3 regions of the Pantoea sp. GW821-FHT03E06 genome follow, and region 3 is predicted to be linked to each of the others. Evidence: predicted binding sites of a transcription regulator. Region 3 holds the regulator's gene; each other region holds the start of a gene.
What was found. Region 3 encodes Fur, which represses iron uptake genes when iron is present. Its sites were predicted from a motif close to ATAATAATGAGAACNACTATCAA; they were not measured.
Positions count from the first base shown of each region.

Region 1: entS (enterobactin transporter EntS) is a predicted target of Fur. The motif match lies at 2,112-2,134, and genes of this name have one in related genera.
Region 2: AC07WB_RS15950 (TonB-dependent receptor domain-containing protein) is a predicted target of Fur. The motif match lies at 3,128-3,150, and genes of this name have one in related genera.

Region 1 is NZ_JBWKUG010000001.1:524,852-532,129, forward strand. It holds gene fepB (Fe2+-enterobactin ABC transporter substrate-binding protein) at 1-796, shown strand, start outside; gene entS (enterobactin transporter EntS) at 791-2,041, opposite strand; gene fepD (Fe(3+)-siderophore ABC transporter permease) at 2,183-3,172, shown strand; gene fepG (iron-enterobactin ABC transporter permease) at 3,169-4,152, shown strand; gene AC07WB_RS02415 (ATP-binding cassette domain-containing protein) at 4,149-4,946, shown strand; gene AC07WB_RS02420 (enterobactin synthase subunit F) at 5,031-7,278, opposite strand, start outside.
Region 2 is NZ_JBWKUG010000001.1:3,443,148-3,450,425, reverse strand. It holds gene AC07WB_RS15980 (helix-turn-helix domain-containing protein) at 1-426, shown strand, start outside; gene AC07WB_RS15975 (SEC-C metal-binding domain-containing protein) at 622-678, opposite strand; gene AC07WB_RS15970 (hypothetical protein) at 679-822, shown strand; gene AC07WB_RS15965 (siderophore-interacting protein) at 1,294-2,076, shown strand; gene AC07WB_RS15960 (PadR family transcriptional regulator) at 2,168-2,707, shown strand; gene AC07WB_RS15955 (Rdx family protein) at 2,768-3,055, opposite strand; gene AC07WB_RS15950 (TonB-dependent receptor domain-containing protein) at 3,286-5,607, shown strand; gene AC07WB_RS15945 (hemin-degrading factor) at 5,656-6,687, shown strand; gene AC07WB_RS15940 (heme/hemin ABC transporter substrate-binding protein) at 6,684-7,278, shown strand, end outside.
Region 3 is NZ_JBWKUG010000001.1:1,216,658-1,223,935, reverse strand. It holds gene pgm (phosphoglucomutase (alpha-D-glucose-1,6-bisphosphate-dependent)) at 1-1,093, opposite strand, end outside; gene seqA (replication initiation negative regulator SeqA) at 1,118-1,657, opposite strand; gene ybfF (esterase) at 1,906-2,670, shown strand; gene ybfE (LexA regulated protein) at 2,836-3,111, shown strand; gene fldA (flavodoxin FldA) at 3,248-3,778, shown strand; gene fur (ferric iron uptake transcriptional regulator) at 4,133-4,582, shown strand; gene AC07WB_RS05595 (hypothetical protein) at 4,643-5,038, opposite strand; gene glnS (glutamine--tRNA ligase) at 5,274-6,941, opposite strand; gene nagE (N-acetylglucosamine-specific PTS transporter subunit IIBC) at 7,093-7,278, opposite strand, start outside.

The DNA.
Region 1 (7,278 bases), 690 kb from region 3:
CGGTTCGCTGCTGGCGATTGATGCGCCGGTCATCGCCTCGGGTGCGACTGCACCCAATAGCCGTCTGGCCGACGAGCAGGGTTTCTTCCGCCAATGGAGCGAGGTCGCCAAACAGCACCAACTCAAACGTCTGTACATTGGTGAACCGAGTGCCGAAGCGGTAGCAGCCGAAGCGCCGGACCTGATCATCGTCAGCGCCACCGGCAATGACTCCGCCATCAAACTCGTCGATCAGTTCTCTGCCATCGCACCGACGTTAGTGGTCAACTACGACGACAAAAGCTGGCAGGATGTGGTCACACTATTAGGCCAGGCCACCGGCCAGGAGGCTCAGGCGGCACAGCGTGTTAACGCCTTCAACGATCGCGAAGCCGCGCTGAAGAAAGCCATCACGCTGCCGCCGCAGCCGGTTTCCGCCATGGTGTGGAACGGCGGTGGGCGCGCGGTCAACCTGTGGACCGCCGCCTCGGCGCAGGGCAAGCTGCTGGAACAACTCGGTTTCACCCTGGCGGTGCCGTCGGCCAGCGTGGAGCAGAGCCACAGCATGGGACAGCGTAAAGACATCATTCAGCTGTCAGGCGAAAATCTCGCCAGCGGCCTGACGGGTAAAACCTTCCTGCTGTTTGCCGCCGACGATAAAACCACGCAGTCGGTGCTGAGCAATCCGTTCCTGGCGCAGAATGCTGCGGTGCAAAACAAGCAGGTGTACGAATTGGGTGTCGATTCGTTCCGTCTCGATTACTACAGCGCCAGCAATCTGCTCGCGCGTCTGGAAAAACTGTTCGTTAAATCATGATGCCTGTTCCGCCAGCTCTGGCGCTGGCGGGTGGTAACGACGTAAACGCCCCATCACTAACCACATCACCATGCCCAGCAGCGCCGCGGCGAAGCCAAACACCGCAGCGGCCTGCGGTGGCAGCAGCCAGGAACCCATCGCGCCAATCACTGCCGCACCTATCGCGTCGCCGGTGACGTTCTGTGCCGTCCACAACCCATTGATGCGACCAAGCAAATGATCGGGCGTGAGCGCTTGAATCATCGCGTATTGCACCAAGCTATTGATGGCGCTGAAGTAACCGAAGGCGATCAGGCAAGCTAACGCCAGCGGCAGGTTCGGCATCAGGCTAAACAAACCAAGGGCGATAAACGCCGCAATCGCGCTGCCGAGTATTAACTGCCCTGGACGCGCGGCGTGTTTCAGTTTGCCGCTGGTCAACGCGCCCACCGCGGCACCGAGCGGCACCGCGGCGTAAAGCAAACCCAGCTGGTCAGCACTCACTGACCAATGAGGCGCGAGTGCGGGATAGAGCACGCGTACCGCGCTGGCTAAGGTTACCAGCGCACCAATCAACGCCACCATGCCGACAATCGGGCTGGCAAAAAGAAACTGCACGCCAGCGGCCAGGGATTTCAGCGGATGTTCACGCGGCTGCGGCGGAGGCGGCAAGTGCGGTAATTTTAACAGCGTCAACACCGTGAGCAGCGTGCCGAACGCGGCGAGGCCATAGTTCCAGGTTACGCCGCCGTGGGCAATCACCAGACCGGCAATCGCAGGTGACAAAATCGAGCCGAAGCGCACCGTTAACATGGTGATGGCTCCGGCCTGCATAATATTTTCACGCCCCACCAGCGCGGGCGTGGCGGCCAACAGCGCGGTGACGCCAATCGCCCCGAAGAAGCCATCCCAGAAGCCCAGCAGATAAACGGCGATTAACGAGGGTTCCGGCAGCGCGGCGTTGATCGCCAACGCGATAAAGCCTAAGCCGCAGGTGGATCGGGCCAGCAGAATCAGCTTTTTGCGCTCATGGCGATCTGCCAATACGCCGCCGGTCAGCAGACCAATAAACATGCCCGCAGCGGCCAGTGTCACCGCCAATCCCACCAGCAGCGGTGAATTTGTCATGTGCTGGATCTGCACCGGCACCGCGACGGCAAGCATGCCGAGCGCGACAATCGAGATAAAGCGCGCAATAAATACCGCGCGAAAAGCCGGATGGGTTTTCAGCAGTGAAAGATCGATAAAGTGGGAAGATTTGTTCATAGGTTCGCCTTTTTGCACCAATTTTCCTCATCGTCCGCGAGGCGAGTCATGGTAACATAGCTAAACGCGAGTAATAACGATAACCATTATCAAGTTGCATCGCGCATGCGACGACGTTGAACAGTGAAGGTTTAGAACGCTATGCGCCAGATCCGTGCATTGGCAGGCTCAGGGATTCTGCTCTTGCTCCTCATCGCTCTTAGCTTGATGCTAGGGGCCAAATCGATACCGCTTCCCGATGTTTATCATTCGCTTACCTCCAGCTGTAACAGCGCGGAGTGTGTGATTGTGCGTGACGCGCGCCTGCCGCGCACCCTGGCCGGTCTGCTGGCGGGCGTGGCGCTCGGCCTTGCTGGTGCCTTAATGCAGAGCCTGACGCGCAACCCGCTGGCCGATCCCGGTATTCTCGGCGTCAATGCTGGAGCCGGTTTCGCGGTGGTGATTGGCATAGCGCTGTTCGGCGCAGATTCGCCGGTGGATTGGCTTGGCTTCGCTTTTGCCGGTGCACTGCTCTCTTCGTTGCTGGTGGCATTGACCGGTGCGATTGGCGGCGGGCGCGTTAATCCGGTGCGTCTTACGCTGGCGGGCGTCGCGCTTGGCGCGGTGCTGGATGGGCTGACATCCGGCCTGTCGCTGCTCAATCCTGACATCTACGATCACCTGCGCTTCTGGCACAGCGGCTCGCTGGATATCCGCAATTTTACCGTGCTGCGCACGCTGTTTCCGGCGGTGCTGGTGGGCGGCGTGGTAGCGATTCTTCTGTCGCAGGCGCTTAACAGCCTGAGCATGGGTGGCGATATGGCCACCGCGCTCGGTACGCGCGTGGCGCGCACGCAGTTGCTTGGCCTGCTGGCGATTGCGCTGCTGTGCGGTGCAGCGACGGCGGCGGTGGGGCCAATTGCGTTTGTGGGCCTGATGACGCCGCACTTTGCCCGCTGGCTGGTAGGCAACGATCACCGCTGGATGCTGCCCGCAACCGCGCTGATTACACCGATTTTATTACTCGCCGCCGATATTCTTGGCCGCCTGCTGGTTGCGGGCGAGCTGCGGGTTTCCATCGTCACGGCAATGCTTGGTGCACCGATGCTGATTGTGCTGGTACGCCGCAAACTGGGCCGGGGTGGGCTATGACGCATCGTGCCTGGTTACACGCGCTTTGGCTGCTGCTTTGCTGCGGGCTGCTGGCGTATCTGGCGATGACGCGCGGCGCGTTACAGATTAGCGGCGAACAAATCGGGCAGCTGCTGCTCGGGCAGGGGGCCGGCAACGTCAAGCTGATCGTGCTGGAGTGGCGTTTGCCGCGCGTGCTGATGGCGTTGCTGATTGGTGCTGCGTTAGGGATTAGCGGGGCGATTTTCCAGTCGCTGCTGCGCAATCCACTCGGCAGTCCGGACATTCTCGGCTTTAACACCGGCGCTTACAGCGGCGTACTGGTGGCGTTAGTGCTGTTCAATCAAAGCGTCACGGCGATGACCGGCGCGGCGCTGATTGGCGGCATCGCCACGGCGGCGTTGGTGTATCTGTTCGCCTGGCGCAACGGCGTGGAAACCTTCCGCCTGATCATTGTTGGCATCAGCGTGCGCGCGCTGCTGATGGCGCTGAACTCGTGGCTGATTATCAGCGCGTCGCTGGAGTCGGCGCTGAGTGCCGGCTTATGGAGCGCCGGATCGCTCAACGGAATTACCTGGGCGAAAACGCCGCCGGTGATTGTGGTGCTGCTGCTGGCGTTACTGCTGATGGCGTTATTGGCGCGGCGCATGCGCCTGCTGGAGATGGGCGACGATACCGCCTGTGCGCTCGGCGTGCCGGTGGAGCGCAGCCGTATGTGGCTGATGCTGATTGGCGTGGTGTTAACGGCAGCATCAACGGCGCTGGTGGGACCGATTTCGTTTGTCGCGCTGCTGGCACCGCAAATTGCGCGTCGTCTTGGCGGCGGCATGAAAGGTGCATTGCTGCTCTCGGCGCTGTGTGGCGCACTGTTGCTACTTGCCGCTGACTATGCCGCACAGCATCTGTTTCTGCCTTATCAATTACCGGTTGGCGTGATTACCGTCATCCTCGGTGGACTTTATCTGATTGCTTTACTGGTGCGGGAGGCGCGACGCCAATGATCGATATCCCTTCACGTCTGCGCGGCGAAGGTTTGACGCTGGGCTACGATAAAAAAGTGGTGGCAGAGAATTTGTCGGTGGCGATTCCCGAGGGTGAACTGACGGTGATTATCGGCCCCAACGCCTGTGGAAAATCGACGTTACTGCGCACGCTCAGCCGCCTGCATACGCCGCTGAAAGGGGAAGTGCTGCTGGATGGCGAAGCGATTGCGCGCTATCCCACGAAAGAAGTGGCGCGCCGTCTTGGCCTGCTGCCGCAAAGTTCGAACGCACCTGCGGGCATCAGCGTAACAGAGCTGGTGGCGCGCGGACGTTATCCGCATCAGGCGCTGTTTGGTCGCTGGCGTGCGGAAGATGAAGCGGCGGTGCAGCAGGCGATGCAGGCCACCGGCGTGGCCGACCTAGCGCAGCAATCGGTGGATACGCTATCGGGCGGTCAGCGCCAGCGCGTGTGGATTGCGATGGTGCTGGCGCAGGAAACGCCGCTGCTGCTGCTGGATGAACCGACCACCTGGCTGGATATCACGCATCAAATTGAGTTGCTGGAGCTGATGCAGGAGTTGAATCAGCAGCATGGCCGCACGCTGGTGGTGGTGCTGCACGATCTCAACCACGCGTGTCGTTACGCCACGCACTTGATTGCCATGCGTTATGGCAAGATTGTCGCCGAGGGCAAACCGGCGGAGATCGTGACGCCAGCGTTGATCGAGCAGGTGTATGGTCTGCGCTGCGTGATTGTGGAAGATCCGGTGGCGCATACGCCGATGATTGTGCCGCTGGGGTGCGGAAGATAATTGAGGTGGTCGCCATGAATGGCGACCCTACAAAATCACACCGGCACATCGTAGGGTCGCCATTCATGGCGACCTGGTTTGCATCTAACCCAGCAACCGATGCAACAGTGGCCCAATCTGCTCAAACATCTGCGGTGAAATGATCTCGACATGGGCACAATCCATGGGCCATACGTCCAGCTCACTCACATACGGTGCCCAGGCGCGGCGCGCATCCTGCCCTGGCTGCTGGGTTTGTTCGGCGAGGAACAGCGTGGCGCGGCCGTTAAACCGTGCACTGCGCGCGGTGGCCAGCAGGCGCACTGAACTGGCGTAATTGGCTTCGATGGTATCGAACATCGCGCGCATCTCTTCACCGGCCTGATGGCGCTGCGCAGCGATAAACTGCTCGCGCTCGCGATTCACCTCTTCCAATACCGCCGGATCCAGCACGTTCTCGCCGCGCCTCTCATCCCAGTTCTGGGTTTCCGGCGGCCAGGTATCCAGCAAGCCGAGGAAGGCCACTTCTTCGCCCGCCGCTTCCAGCCGTGCGGCAATGCCTTGCGCCAGCGTACCGCCGAGCGAATAGCCGAGGAAATAGTAAGGCCCGTGCGGCTGTACTTCGCGCAGGGTTTGCAGATGTGCGTCGCACACGTCGTCCAGATGTGCGCTTTGGTTCAGCGGGCTATCGATATCCGGCGACTGGATGCCGATCAGCGACCAGCGCGGGTCGAGATAGCGTTGCAGGATGCTGAACTGCCAGGCAAAACCGGAGGCAGGATGGAAACACAACAGCGTAGGTCCGTGACTCTTACGCAGCGGCAGCACCGCTTCGAAACCGGCCTGCTGATGGGATTGCGCATCGCTAAGCAGCGTAGCCAGCTTCTCCACCGTCGAGGCCACCATAATTTGCCCCACCGAGATCGGCAGTTGCAGCTCGCGGCGCAGTCTGGCGGCTAAGCGCATCGCCAACAGCGAATGACCGCCAAGGGCGAAGAAATCATCCTGCGCGCTGATGGCATCGCGTGCCAGCAGCTGGCAGAAGGCATCTGCCAGAGTAGTTTCCAGACCCGCGTGTGGGGCTCGTCCCACGCGGGTCGTGGCGGATTCAGGCAGCGGCAGCGCTTTGCGATCCAGTTTACCGTTGCTGCTGAGCGGGAAGGCATCAAGCTGCACAATGGCTACGGGCACCATATGCGCCGGCAAGCGCTGCGCCAGCGCCTGACGCAGTGCTTCGCCATCCACCGGCTGCGCGGCAATCACGTAACCGACCAGCTGACGTGCATCACCCTGCGCCGCCGCATCGCCCAGCACCACGGCATGCGTTACCGCTTGCTCAATGCCTGGCTGCGCGCTCATCACATGATCAATTTCGTTCAGTTCGATACGTTGACCGCGAATCTTCAGCTGATCGTCGCTGCGGCCAAGATATTCCACCGCGCCGTTATCCAGCCAGCGCGCCACGTCACCGGTGAGGTACATGCGCTCACCGGGGCTGAAGGGATCGGCAATAAAACGGCTGGCGGTGAGATCGGGACGGCCCAAATAGCCGTGCGCCAGCTGCACGCCGGTTAAATAGAGATCGCCTGCCACGCCCGGCGGCACCGGTTGCATGCGGGCATCAAGAATGCGCAGGCCGGTATTCCACACCGGGAAACCAATCGGCACGCTGGCCCCTTCGACGGCGGCCAATGCATCACCAAACGCCGGATACCAGCTGACATCCACCGCAGCTTCGGTTGGACCATACAGATTGTGCAGCGGCACCCGCGTCAGCTTTTCCCATTCGCGTGATAAATCAGTCGGCAGCGCCTCACCGCTGCAGAACACGTTGCGCAGGCTGGCGCAGCAGGTAATTGCCTGTTGATCATCAAGGGCCGCGACAAAGGCCGCCAGCATCGAGGGTACGAAATGCGTAGTGGTGACTTTGTAGCGGGCAAACAGTTGCTGCAGCGCTTCAGGATCGCGATGCGCCTCGGGCGGCGCCATCACTAGCTGCGCGCCGACCAGCAGCGGCCAGAAGAATTCCCACACGGAAACGTCAAAGCTGCTCGGGGTTTTTTGTAAAACTACATCATCTGCTTGCAGCGGATAGCGATCCTGCATCCACAGCAGGCGATTGACGATGGCTTCATGGCCCACCAGCACGCCTTTAGGACGGCCGGTAGAACCCGAGGTGTAAATGATGTAGGCGCCATCCTGCGGCGTCGGTGCGCTGGCCGGTTGCGGCGCAGTTGGCGTGCTATACAGCGCATCAAAATGCAGCTGGTTTACCTGGGCGATAGTGCTAAAGCGCGCACTGAGCGCCGCGCAGGTGATCAGGGTTTTCGGCGCGGCGTCTTCCAGCATCAGC
Region 2 (7,278 bases), 2.2 Mb from region 3:
TGGGAGTGCCGTTTTGGCGAATACATCGATCACCACAATCATATTGTGGCGCAACACACGCGCGATTTTATTGCCTTTGCGGGTCAGCACGTGAACCGTGGCTGGCTGGGGTTCCAGTTTAGTCCCGGCGTGAATTCGGCCGACCAGCAGCATATTAGCCTGTTCCAGGCGCTGGAAAGTCAGTATGCCGATGTGCTTCCACGTAATGTGCAGAACTGGACCGGTGAAAAGGGCTTGTATGCGGAAATAAACTGGCACGGCGCGCCGGAAGAGATCAACGCCTTTACCGCCGAGATCTATTACAACCATCTGCCAGCGCTGGGCGTGGCACGACGGGCGGGCAAAGATTTACTCAAACTGGATCTGAAATACAGCACGCCCGATCTGCTGCAAGGGACGTTCTATATTCCTGTGGCGGTTAACTAATGCATAATTCGTGCGGTAAACCGTGACAAACCGCACGATTTTATAAACTCATCGCCCTGATTGGCGTAAAATTCTTCATCGAAACCTGATTGGCCGCGTAAATCACCAGCCGCCACACATCAGGCTGGATAATCACCTGCATTTCTGGTCCATTCCGGACCGCTATAGTGAACAGATAAAAAAATTATGCGACTTCTACCGTTGTTCCTCATGACAGCGCTTGTAGCGTTTTCTTCGCTGGCAAGTGCACAGATGGCCGAGCCTTTTTCACCGCCGGGTGGCCTGCATCCGCATCAACCGCGTTGTGCACAGCATGAAATTCTGGGCGACAATGTGTTGCCGAACCATACCCAGGATGAGGGTAGCTTCGTCACCTGCGGTAACCATCAGGGTTAATATTTCTACGCTTTAATCTCGCTTGCCGGTCGCACTGCTCGTGCCTGATGTCCGGCAGGATGAGCTCTCCCATGAAAAATCTTCACGCCTGCTGTATTGCCAGGTGCGATTAGCCACGTCTCAAATTCTGTGCGTCCATGTGGACGGTGCGCATAAATGCGCACCCTACAAAACCCGCGCGTCGTAATAAATGCGCCCCTACAAAACCCGCGCGTCGTAATAAATGCGCCCCTACAAAACCCGCGCGTAGTAATAAATGCGCACCCTACAAAACCCGCGCGTCGTAATAAATGCGCACCCTACAAAACCCGTAGGGTCGCCATTTATGGCGACCGCATTGCCAATCGCACTGATTTTGCCATCGCCACAATCTCCCAATAGCATTTTTCGGCATTGCATCGAAGATATATCATAACTATTCTGACGCCATCAGATGAGAATGACTTTCACTATCTTTTAGGGAGACCACGCTTGCAAACTACCCCTTCCGCACGCGTACCGCGTCGCGTACGTAATGACTTGCGTTTCCGTCACATCACCGTGGTGAGCAAAACGCTGATTGCCGGTGCATTCTGGCGCATTGTGTTCAACGGCAACGATCTGGCAGGCTTCAATTCGCCGTCGTTTGACGATCACATCAAAGTATTCTTCCCGGAAAAAACCGGCGCAGAATTGGCGCTACCGCAGATGACGGATGACGGTATTGTCTGGCCGGGCGGGGTACGCCCTGCCGCGCGTGATTACACGCCGCTGGAATTTAACGGCATCGATTCACTGACCATCGATTTCTACATCCACGAGGGCGGCGTGGCCAGCAGTTGGGCTAATGAAGCCAAACCGGGCGATCAAATTGCCATGGGCGGTCCGCGCGGTTCGCTTATCGTGCCCGTCGATTATGCCTGCCAGATTTACGTTTGTGATGAAACCGGCCTGCCCGCGTTTAAGCGTCGCTACGCCGAGATGCAGGCGCAGGCGATCCATCTGCTGGCGTATGTCGATGAAGCGACCGGCCGCGATTATCTTGGCGAGTTGCCGAATGTGCAGGTGAGCTGGCTTGGCAGCGGTACTATGCAGGCGGATAACCTGGCCCCGCTAACTGCACGCTTAGAAAGCATTGCGCTGCCCGCTGACGACTACTTCATCTGGCTAACGGGCGAAGGTGAGGCGGTGAAATTGCTGAGCGATTACTTTACTCAAGGACGCGGTGCGCACACGGATTACGTGCGCGCTGTGGCCTACTGGCATCAGAAATAATTCCCGACTGGCCCGCCCGCTGCCGCCTGTGTTGAATTTTGCCAGGCGGCAGACTACTATCAACCTCCCTTAATTGACGCTCAGGAAGGCAATGAAACAGCAGCGGGATTTTCCATGGCAGTCCGACCACGCACAGCGGACCATCTGTGCAGGCGCACGTAAGAAGCGTCGGGAGCGGATGCTGGATGCCAGTGATATCCGACTGTTAATGCTGCACTTTTTGGCGAACGGCTCTGCGCACGGCTATGAGCTGATCAAATCGGTTGAAGAACTCTCCAAAGGGGAATATTCCCCTAGCCCCGGTATCATTTATCCCAATCTCACCTTGCTTGAAGAGATGGACGCGATTCGCGTGGTCGATGCGCAGGCATCACGTAAAGCCTATGCGCTGAATGAGAGCGGGGCGGCACTGTTGGCGGAGAATCGTGACAGTGTGGAAGCGATTATTGAGCGCTTAACCTCGCTGGCGATTCTGGTGAATAACCGCAATATTCCGCAGGTTGAGCAGGCGATTCACCTGATAAAATACACGCTGAATCACCGCCTGGCGCAGGAAGATATTTCGGCTGAGGCGCTGGAGATTGTGATTAGCGCGCTGCACGACGCGGCAGAAAAAATCGCCAAAAGTTAGCAGATCGCCCGTAGGGTCGCCATTCATGGCGACCGTTTCAATGACCACACGTCAATCACCTCAACTCTTCTTCTTATCCACATGCCCCAACGCGCGATCCGGCCAGCAAACATCGCGCACGCGCTGCTTCAACACCGCCGCATCCGGGAATCCGCCTTCCTGCTTACGCTCCCAAATTACCTGGCCATCAATGCTGATCTCAAACACGCCGCCGGTGCCCGGTTTAAGCGTAACTGCGCCTACATCTTCAGCAAACGTATGCAGTAATTCCTGCGCCATCCACGCGGAGCGCAGCAGCCAGTTGCATTGTGTGCAGTAATGAATAGTGATGGACGGTTTCTGAATCATAGATGTCTCTGCTTAATTATTGATAATAAACAAGTTAACAAATCGTGCGCTCTAAGATACATCTTAATGTAAATGCTATTGATAATGATTACCAGTTGCATTACATTTCTGTCGCAATCATTTATTACATAAAATAAGTCCGCAACTTTTTATGGTCTTTGCATCAAAGTCCGTACTTTCTGGCAGCAAGCAAGTGAGCGAATACTAACAATTAACCGGGTATTTCGCGCATGTCTTCACTCTTTCAGGGATTCACTCAGCAACGTCTTTTCAAAGTTGCCATTTTATCTTCGGCTATTCATGCCGCTTGCAGCTACGCCGCCAGCGATGAACCGGTATTGACCGTCACTGCGCCAAAACAGCAGGCCGGCAATAAAACCACGATTACAGCGCAAGAACTGCAAAAACGCGGCGCCAATGACTTCGGTTCGATCATGCGTTATGAACCGCTGATCAGCGCAACCGGCTCCAGCGGCGGTTCATCGGCGGGCAAAAGTGGCTTCGACCGCGCGGGCTACACCGGTTATAACATCCGTGGCCTGGAGAGTAACCGCGTGGGTATGGATATCGACGGCATCCCGATTCCGGATGCTACCGGTCGTCCGTACGTCAGCCGCACCGGTAACAATACCTTTGGGATTGGCCGCGACTACATCGATCCCTACATGTTCGGCAGCGTTGATATCGAGAAGGGCGCCACGGCGGTCGATCAACCCAACACCTCTATCGGCGGTAACGTGTCGTTTCACAACAAAACCGCCGATGACTACCTTAGCAGCGACAAAAATACGTACTTCGGTTACCAGAGTGATTATGACTCCTCGAACCGCAGCTGGCACAACGGCATTACTGCTGCAGCGGGTGATGACGAGCTGCGCGGCCTGTTTGTATATAGCCGCCGCGACGGTCAGGAAACCGAAAATAACAGCGGCGTGAAAGACGCCTATCCAGCTAACTGGCACTCCGATGCCTTTATGACGTCGGGCATCTGGCAGCCGAACGATCAGCATAAGCTGAGCGCCACTTTCGATTACTATCACAAAACCAATCACAGTCACTACGATACCTGGGACACCAGCGGTAACACCGTGTGGGGCAGCGCGCAGCAGCAGAGTGATACGCGCCGCTGGGGCATCAATCTGGCGGATGAGTGGACGCCGTACAATGACTTCATCGATACGCTGACCACGCGTGTTTACTGGCAGCAAACGCAGGCGCACGACAATACCTATCTGCCAACCAGCGCCAGTCAGTACGGCTTCGTCTATTCCGATTTCAATGTCGATACTTACGGCTTTGACACGCGCGGTACCAAAACGCTGGGACGTCATGAGCTCAGCGCCGGTGTCAATGCGCGTCTGGATAACAGCGAGCGTCCGTTCCGTCAGGAACCGGCACCCAGTACCTTCAGCGCCATCACGCAACCGCAGGCCGACAGCCGCACTTTCGCGGTGGCCGGTTATCTGCAGGATAAGATCAACTTCGATCTTGATAGCCACAACTTCGCGATCATTCCCGGCGTACGCGTGATGTATCAAAGCACTAAGCCGAAGGATCTGGGCGATCTTACCACTGGCAGCGCGGTGCTGACCGAAGAGCAGGTTGATGCACTGTACGGCAAAACCAACTCTGATACTCAGGTGCTGCCATCACTGACCTTCCAGTACGATTTGACGCCCGCGCTGACCACCTATCTGCAATACAAACGCGGCGTGCAGTTCCCTACCACCAGCCAGCTGTATGGCTCATGGAACCTCGGTTCCAGCTATGCAGGTAGCGCGCAGTATGCGCTGATTGGTAATACCGATCTGAAAACCGAAACCAGCAACAACTTCGAGTGGGGCCTGAAAGGTCAGGCCACCGAAGGCGTCACGGTTAACACGTCGGTGTTCTACAACCAGTATAAAAACTTCATCGCTTATACCCGCTATCGTCGCGCCACTAATCCGGAGATGTTCGTCAACGTACCGAGCAACATCTACACCAGCTATCAGGCTGAAAACCGCGATAAGGCCTACATTTATGGTGCTGAGATCTCAACCAAAGTGAATTACGGCACCTGGTTCCCGCAGGTGGATGGCTTGAGCAGCACCTTTGCGCTGGGCTATAACGAAGGGAAATCCAAGTCCAGCTATGCCGGTGACAAGTACATCGATCTCGACAGCGTCGCGCCGTTGAAAGCCATTGTTGGACTGGCGTGGGATGACAAAGCGCGTGGCTATGGCGCCGCGTTGACCGCCACCTTTGTGAAAGGTAAGCAGGCTACCGCTACCAACCGCGAAAGCTATACCAACGCTGGCACGCCGATCACCGATGCCACCACCGATTATATGCGCGTGCCGGGATACGGCATGGTTGATGCCACGGCTTACTGGCAGGCGACGAAAAACGTCAAGCTGAGCGGCGGCATCTACAACATTACCGATCGCAAATACTGGGATTACACCAGCAGTCGTACGCTGACCAGCAGCAATGCCCAGGAACGCAACGACATCAATCTGGCAGTGATGCCAGGCCGCACCTTCCAGCTGGGTGTGAACGTCGACTTCTAATCCCTTTTCGCCCTGCGGTGGCGCAGGGCATTTTCATGGAGCAAGGCAATGAACCCACGTTACGAACAATATCTGGCGCTGAAAGGCGAGCATCCGAAAAAGTACGCGCGCGATCTGGCGGCATTGATGGGCATTGGCGAAGCACAGCTGTGCGAAGCCCGCGTTGGTCAGGATGCGCAGGCATTAAAAGCCGATTTTCCCGCCTTGCTGGCGGCGCTGGCCGCTGTCGGCGAGACCAAAAGTATCACCCGCAATGAGTATGCGGTGCACGAGCAGGTGGGCAAGTATGAAAACCTGCATCTTGGCGAGCATGCCGGTCTGATTCTCAATCCGCGCGCCCTCGATCAGCGCCTGTTTCTCAATCAGTGGCACAGCGCGTTCTTTCTGCGTGAGCAGACCGCACACGGCGAACGTCAAAGCATTCAGATTTTTGATCGCCACGCCGATGCGGTTCTGAAAATCTACGTCACCGACAACACCGATATCACCGCCTGGGATGCGCTGATTGCCGGGTTTGTGGTGGAGCGCGCGGCGACAGTAGATCCGCAGCCCGCCAGCGCGCCGCAATACAGCCGCACGGTGGATGCCAGCAAAGTGGAGGCCGAATGGCGTGCGATGACCGATGTGCATCAGTTCTTTGGGCTGCTGAAGCGTCATAACCTCTCACGACCGCAGGCATTCCACGCGGTGCCGGACGATCTGGCGCGTCAGGTGAGTAATGATTCCCTGGCGCAGCTGCTGGATGTAGCACAGCAGGATGGCAACGAAATAATGATTTTCATTGGCAACCGTGGCTGCACGCAGATCTTCACCGGCGCGGTGCAGAAGCTGATGCCGATGGAGAACTGGATCAACATCTTCAATCCCACCTTCACGCTGCATCTGATGGCGGATCGCATCAGTGAAAGCTGGGTGACACGCAAACCGAGCGGCGACGGCTTCGTCACCAGTCTTGAACTGTTCGCCGCTGACGGCACGCAGATTGCGCAGCTGTATGGCCAGCGCAGCGAAGGCACGCCGGAACAGGCGCGCTGGCGCGAGCAGGTGACCTCGCTGAACAGCGCAGGGGCCACCGCATGAGACGACTTCTGGTACTGCTTTGCGCGCTGACGCTGCCCACCTTCGCGGCGGATCGAGTGATCTCCATCGGCGGCGATGTCACGCAGATTATCTATGCGCTGGATGCGCAGGCGAATTTGGTGGCACGCGACAGCACCAGCCAGCATCCGGCGCAGGCCAATAAGCTGCCGGATGTCGGTTATATGCGCCAGCTGAACGCCGAAGGGATTCTGGCGCTGAAGCCGACATTGGTGCTGAGCAGCGAGCTGGCCAAGCCGTCGCTGGTATTAGAGCAGGTGGCACAAGCCGGGGTAAAAGTGGTGGATATCACCGGTAAAAATAGCCTTGATGCTATCGCGGAAAAAATCGCCACCATCGGCAAGGCGCTGCATCGTGAAGATGCCGCTAACGCGCTGATTGAAAAAGTGAACAAGCAGCGCGCACAGATCCCGCAAAAACCGTTACCGATCAAAGTGCTGTTTATTATGGCGCACGGCGGTATGCGTACCCAGGCGGCCGGTGCGCAAACCGGTGCCGACGGTGCGATTCGCAGCGCGGGACTGATCAACGCTATGGCCGCGGTGCCGCACTATCAGCAACTGTCGCAGGAGG
Region 3 (7,278 bases):
TACGGCCAATGTCGTTGACTACACGGTCGATCATCGCGCTGGAAACCAGCGTTTTACCCACGGCAACCTCTTTGCCCCACTGTGGACGATGCTGGAACAGGTAGTTGATCGCTACCGCCAGATAGTGGTTTGGGTTCATCAGACCGGCTGGCGTGACAATGCCGTGGCGGTCGTAATCGGGATCGTTACCAAAGGCCAAATCGAATTTGTCTTTGTAGGCCAGCAAACCGGCCATCGCGCATTCGGACGAACAGTCCATACGCACCACGCCATCTTTATCCAGATGCATGAAGCGGAAAGTCTGATCAATCGCATCGTTGACGATGGTCAGATCGAGTTTGTAGTGCTCAGCAATGCGCTGCCAGTAAGCAATACCCGAGCCGCCTAACGGATCGACGCCGATTTTCAGGCCCGCTTTCTGGATGGCCGCGAAATCGATCACCTGCGCCAAACCTTCAACATATGGCTGGATCAGATCCTGCTCGACGATGTGACCGCTTGCCCACGCCTGATCCAGCGGCAGACGTTTAACGTCCTTCAGCTCGCCTTTAATCAGTTGGTTAGCACGGTCTTCCACCACTTTGGTGACGTTGGTATCTGCCGGTCCACCGTTTGGCGGATTGTATTTGATACCGCCATCTTCCGGTGGGTTGTGCGAAGGCGTGATAACGATGCCGTCCGCCTGCGCGCCACCGCGTTTGTTGTGCTCAAGAATGGCGTTAGAGATCGCAGGCGTCGGCGTATAGCCGTTATCCTGCTGCACGATCACATCAACGCCGTTGGCTGCCAGCACTTCCAGCACTGACAAAATCGCCGGCTCAGACAGCGCGTGCGTATCTTTTCCGACGTAGCACGGCCCGGTGATGCCATTCTTTTTGCGCTCTTCAGCAATCGCCTGGGCAATCGCCAAAATGTGCGGTTCGTTGAAGCTATGGCGTCCCGCGCTACCGCGGTGGCCTGAAGTGCCAAATTTCACCGCATGATCCGGATTCGCCACGTCGGGCTTCAGGACGTAATACTGCGAGGTTAATTGTGCAACGTTAATCAAATCGCTCTGCTGGGCAGGCTGCCCGGCACGGGGGTGATTGGCCATTGGCGCTTCTCCCTGACGCTTCAGTTAAATGGTGCCGCGAACTTTCTCTGTCAGTTCCTGTGGGAACTGCATAGCCAACATGATGTGTTCCACCATGCTGCATTTGCGACCTGTATTGGTATTCGTGATCACCCAGTACGGCGTGCCGGGAACATGCTTCGGCTTGGTATGGGTGCCATTTTGCAGCAGCGTGTGCTCGTCGCCCGCAAAATAGACGCGGGTACGGCCCTGAAGCGAAGCTGTAGCTTCAGCAAACGCAGCCGGATCAAGACGATAGAGCGTTGACAGTACCAGCATGAAGCGGTTAACCGCCTTATTTTGCTCGGCATATTCGTCGGAAAGCAGCAGTTCACGCACGGCGCGGACACGATCCTGAGGACGCGCTTCGCGGCTGGCTGGCTGTGCATCTTTCCCTGACGTACCAACGGCAGGCGCAGCCGGTGCGCTCTGGCCGGCGGTAAACTTCAACATGCGGCGCAAAATGTCGGAGGCGCTTTCACCAATGTGCTGCGTGTGGCTGGCAATATAACGGTAGAGTTCTTCGTCAACTTCAATCGTTTTCATCTTTTTCCGTACGATTCTGGCAAATGACAGAACCACGCAGTAGTGCAACGGCCTTAGCAAAATCTAGTCGTGCAAAATGTGAGCGGGTTCTAACATAAGGATTATAAAGTTAAATCCGTGGCAGCCGATAGCGTTGGCAACGTTTACGGGCAAAAGTCGGAATATGCCCTAATGCCCACCGGCCTGACTGCTGGACAGGTGAATCCATGATAACCTAAGCCAAGGTCACAACCGTAAGAACTTTAGCCATGATTTTGAACGCTCGTCTGCAAACTGAACAATCTGCTCCCGCTGCCATACCGATTCTGTTAATTCATGGTCTTTTTGGCAGCCTCGATAACCTTGGCGTGCTGGCGCGTGGCGTACGTGATGCCCGCCCAACGCTGCAGGTTGATGTTCGTAACCATGGTTTGTCCGCACGCAGCGACGTGATGAATTATCACGTTATGGCACAGGATATTGTTGAAACGCTGGATGCGCACAACATTGATCGCGCTGGCGTTATCGGTCATTCGATGGGAGGAAAAGTTGCTATGGCGCTGAGCGCTATTGCGCCTGAACGCATTGAGAAAATGGTGATGATCGATATCGCGCCCGTTGATTATCAAACGCGCCGCCATGACGAAATTTTTGCCGCCATCCGAGCCGTTACTACCGCTGGCGTCACACGTCGTAGTGAAGCGGCAGAGGTGATGCGTCAGCACATTAATGAGGACGGCGTGATTCAGTTCATCCTCAAGTCGTTCGTCGAAGGTGAATGGCGCTTTAACGTGCCGGTGCTGTGGGATAATTACACCACCATTTCCGGTTGGGAAGAGGTGCCTGCCTGGCCGCATCCGGCGCTGTTTATTCGCGGCGGTGACTCGCCTTATCTGGATAATCAGCATCGCGATGCGCTGCTGCGTCAATTCCCTCAGGCACATGCGCACGTTATCAGCGGGGCCGGACATTGGGTGCATGCCGAGAAACCTGATGCGGTTTTGCGCGCGGTTCGGCGGTTTTTTAATCTGTAAAAGCAAAAGCTTGCCGCGCGTGCTTTAGGGTTGGCGTCAGGGAAGGCGCTGGAGTATGATGTCGCGCTAAAAATTTGCCACGGATATTTTTACCGTGGTCGGGCCGATAATGTTTTAATCGCGCAGCGCCTTTCCGCCGTTCGCGCCCACTCAGTTTTACAAACCATGGCAAAAGAACAGACAGACCGCACCACGCTTGATCTCTTCGCAGACGAGCGGCGTCCTGGTCGCCCTAAAACTAGCCCGTTGACGCGTGACGAACAGCTACGCATCAATAAACGTAATCAGCTCAAGCGCGATAAAGTGCGTGGGTTGCGTCGTGTTGAGCTGAAAATGTCCAGCGAGGCGGTTGACGCGCTCAGTACGCTGGCCGATCAGCAAAACATCAGTCGCAGCGAATTGATTGAACAAATGCTGCTGGCACAGCTCAAACTGTCTTAGCGTGCCCAGACCGCACGCTGGAACAAAAGTCACGGCTTTACAAGTTCCGCACTTTTTACCGGTCTGCTATTATTCGCATAACTGTGCAGTCAACTGACTTACTTTCACAATCAGGATTTAAGAGGTTACCTAACCCATGGCAATCGTAGGCATTTTCTTCGGCAGCGATACCGGCAACACTGAAAACATTGCAAAAATGATCCAGAAACAACTGGGTAAAGATGTCGCCGAAGTGCATGACATTGCTAAGAGCACCAAAGAAGATCTCGATGCATTCGACATCCTGCTGCTGGGCATCCCGACATGGTATTATGGCGAAGCGCAGTGTGACTGGGATGATTTCTTCCCCACGCTGGAAGAGATTGATTTCAATGGCAAGCTGGTAGCACTGTTTGGTTGTGGCGATCAGGAAGATTACGCCGAATACTTCTGCGACGCGATGGGTACCATTCGCGACATCATCGAGCCAAATGGTGCGGTTATCGTCGGCCACTGGCCTACCGAAGGCTACCATTTTGAAGCATCTAAAGGTTTGGCCGATGATAAACACTTCCTCGGTCTGGCGATTGACGAAGATCGTCAACCCGAACTGACCAATGAACGCGTTGAGAAATGGGTGAAACAGATCTTCGATGAGCTGCAGCTGAAAGAGATTATTGAAGCCTAATCCCCTTCTCTGCCCGATGTGGGCGCTATCTCACATCGGGTAACGGAATTTCCTATAAAAATAATAGCTACGGTTTTTTAACTTTTCCCCGCAAATCTGTAGAATACCCGCAATGGTCATCCGCTTATTCCTCTGGCTGTAGAATGAGGCTGAGTGAAATGGAATCCAAAACTTACCGGTCTTGAAGACGTTAGTGACATTATCCTTACCCTCTTTATTGATTAAGGACGTTGCCTTGGTTTTCATTTCACTGCTTGAGTTCTATAATGAGACGCAAATGAGAATGCGCGTTGACCTAAACATTCAAGGCCCCTGCGCCGCAAGTGACTAGCAAAGTAACAGGACAATATCCGCATGACTGACAACAACTCCGCATTGAAGAAGGCTGGCCTGAAAGTCACGCTCCCCAGACTGAAAATTCTGGAAGTGCTTCAGGGACCCGGACCCGAGTCCCATCACGTCAGTGCGGAAGATTTGTATAAACGCCTGATTGATATGGGCGAAGAGATTGGTCTGGCCACGGTATATCGCGTTCTTAACCAGTTTGACGACGCGGGCATCGTAACCCGTCATAACTTCGAAGGCGGTAAATCCGTGTTCGAACTGACCCAGCAGCACCATCACGATCACCTGATCTGCCTGGATTGTGGCAAGGTCATCGAATTCAGCGATGAATCAATCGAAACGCGCCAGCGTGAAATTGCCACTCGCCACGGTATCAAACTCAGCAACCACAGTCTGTACTTGTACGGTCACTGTGCTCTGGGAGACTGCCGCGAAGACGAGACGCTCCACGATAAGTAATTAAGTGTGCTATGCAGTATAAAAAAACCGGCGCTTTAGCCGGTTTTTTTATACCTGAATTCAGGCAATGAGGGTTTCTTGCAGGTAACGCCAGCGTGGAATGCTGGTGCTGCAATCAAGAACCGCCAGTGAAATACGGCTCTGATTGATGCCATTCATCATTTGTAATTCACGATACTGAATCGTCACTTCCTCACTTTGCTGCGAGATAATGGCGTGCTCGCTGGTCGCAATCCGCATACCTTCGCGTTGACCATTTAACTGGCGAAACAGCGCTTCCATCTCATTAAGATCCAACTGTTTACCTTGCGGTGTCACCATTTTAAATTGGGGATGAAAGTGCGACAAAAACAGGTCGATGCTGTCATCACTGCCTTCGACCTGATTGAAAATACGTTCGATAAGTTGATGTAAAACAACCACACTGTGCTTGGCTTCCAGAGCGAGACTTGTCATTTTTTTTCCTTTGGTAACCCGCGAAGCAACGTCTTAGAGCGCATAGCCTACCTGAAAAAAAGTTTTTCACACGGCCAAATGGATTAATTTTTCTAAAGTCAGAATAGTCGTAAACGACAAAAGAAACTTATTAACTGGCATGCAGAATAATTGATTACCCATTGCCAAATGCAGACAATAAAAAAGGGCGATTGCTCGCCCTTTCATGATCTTATCGTACTATCAGCAAAAAAGATTATTCGCCGATTTTTGCCCAGGTGTCACGCAAACCTACGGTGCGGTTAAACACCAATTGGGACGGCTGCGAATAGACGCTGTCAGCACAGAAATAGCCTTCGCGCTCAAACTGATATGGCGCCATTGGCTCAGCAGCACGCAAGCCTGGCTCAACGAAGCCCTGTTTAGTCTCCAGCGAGTTCGGGTTAATGGTGGTGAGGAAATCCTCTGCCGCTCCCGGATTTGGCACACTGAACAGACGATCGTACAGGCGGAATTCCGCCGGTAGCGCGTGAATCGCAGACACCCAGTGAATAACGCCTTTCACTTTACGGCCATCAGCAGGATCTTTGCTTAACGTGTCCACATCACATGTGCAGTAGATGCAGGTGATATTACCTTTATCATCCTTCGCCACGCGTTCAGCACGAATCACGTAAGCGTTACGCAGACGTACTTCTTTGCCCAGCACCAAACGTTTGTATTGCTTGTTGGCTTCTTCACGGAAGTCTGCGCGATCAATCCACACTTCGCGGCTGAACGGTACTTCACGCGTGCCCATCTCCGGTTTGTTCGGATGATTTGGCATGCTGATGATCTCTTCATGCCCAGCTGGCAGGTTCTCAATTACCACTTTCAGTGGATCCATAACTGCCATCGCACGCGGCGCGTTTTCATTGAGATCGTCACGAATGCACGACTCCAGTGATGCCATCTCGACGATATTATCCTGCTTAGTCACACCAATACGACGGCAGAATTCGCGGATTGATGCGGCGCTGTAGCCACGACGACGCAGACCAGAAACGGTCAACATGCGCGGATCGTCCCAACCTTCCACAACCTTCTCGCTCACCAACTGCGTCAGTTTACGCTTCGACATCACCGCGTATTCCAGATTCAGACGGGAGAACTCGTACTGACGCGGATGCACAGGAATGGTGATGTTATCCAGCACCCAATCGTACAGGCGTCGGTTATCCTGGAATTCAAGTGTGCAGAGTGAATGCGTAATGCCTTCAATGGCGTCCGAAATGCAGTGCGTGAAGTCGTACATTGGATAGATGCACCACTTGCTGCCTGTCTGATGGTGATCGGCAAACTTAATGCGATACAGCACAGGATCGCGCATCACAATGAAGCTAGAGGCCATATCAATTTTGGCACGCAGGCAGGCTTTACCCTCTTCAAAACCACCGTCGCGCATCTTCTGGAACAGCGCTAAGTTCTCTTCCACGCTGCGATCGCGATAAGGGCTGTTTTTGCCTGGTGCAGTCAGCGAACCGCGGTATTCACGGATCTCATCTGCCGATAATTCATCGACATAGGCCAGACCTTTATTGATCAGCTCAACGGCGTAGTTAAAGAGTTGGTCGAAGTAATCTGAGGAGTAACGAATGTTGCCGCTCCACTCAAAGCCCAGCCATTGCACGTCATGCTTGATGGATTCGACAAACTCCAGATCTTCTTTCACTGGGTTGGTGTCGTCGAAACGCAGATTGCACTGGCCTTGGTAGTCTTGCGCAATACCAAAGTTCAGGCAGATTGATTTCGCATGGCCAATATGCAGATAACCATTGGGCTCAGGCGGGAAACGGGTATGCACACTATTGTGCTTACCGCTCGCCAAATCTTCGTCGATGATCTGACGAATAAAGTTCGTTGGGCGGGCTTCAGCCTCACTCATCTCAAAATCCTCAAAAACTATAGCGGGTGATTTGTACCACGAAGTAACGGAGTATGATCCACAAAGCGCAGGCGGGAAACAACCGTTTGTTGGTCGTTTTAAAACAAAAAAGGCAGGAATTGCTTCCTGCCTTCTGACCAATCACAAGGACTTAGCCTTTAACCTCATACAGCGGAGTCTGACCTGCAACCACTGAACCTGTTGCAAGGATATTCAGACCGGCAAAATCATCGCTATTGCTTACAACGACCGGACTGATCATCGAGCGTGCATTGGCGTTGAGGAAATCCAGATCCATTTCCAGGATTGGCTGACCTGCAGTTACCGTTGCCCCCTC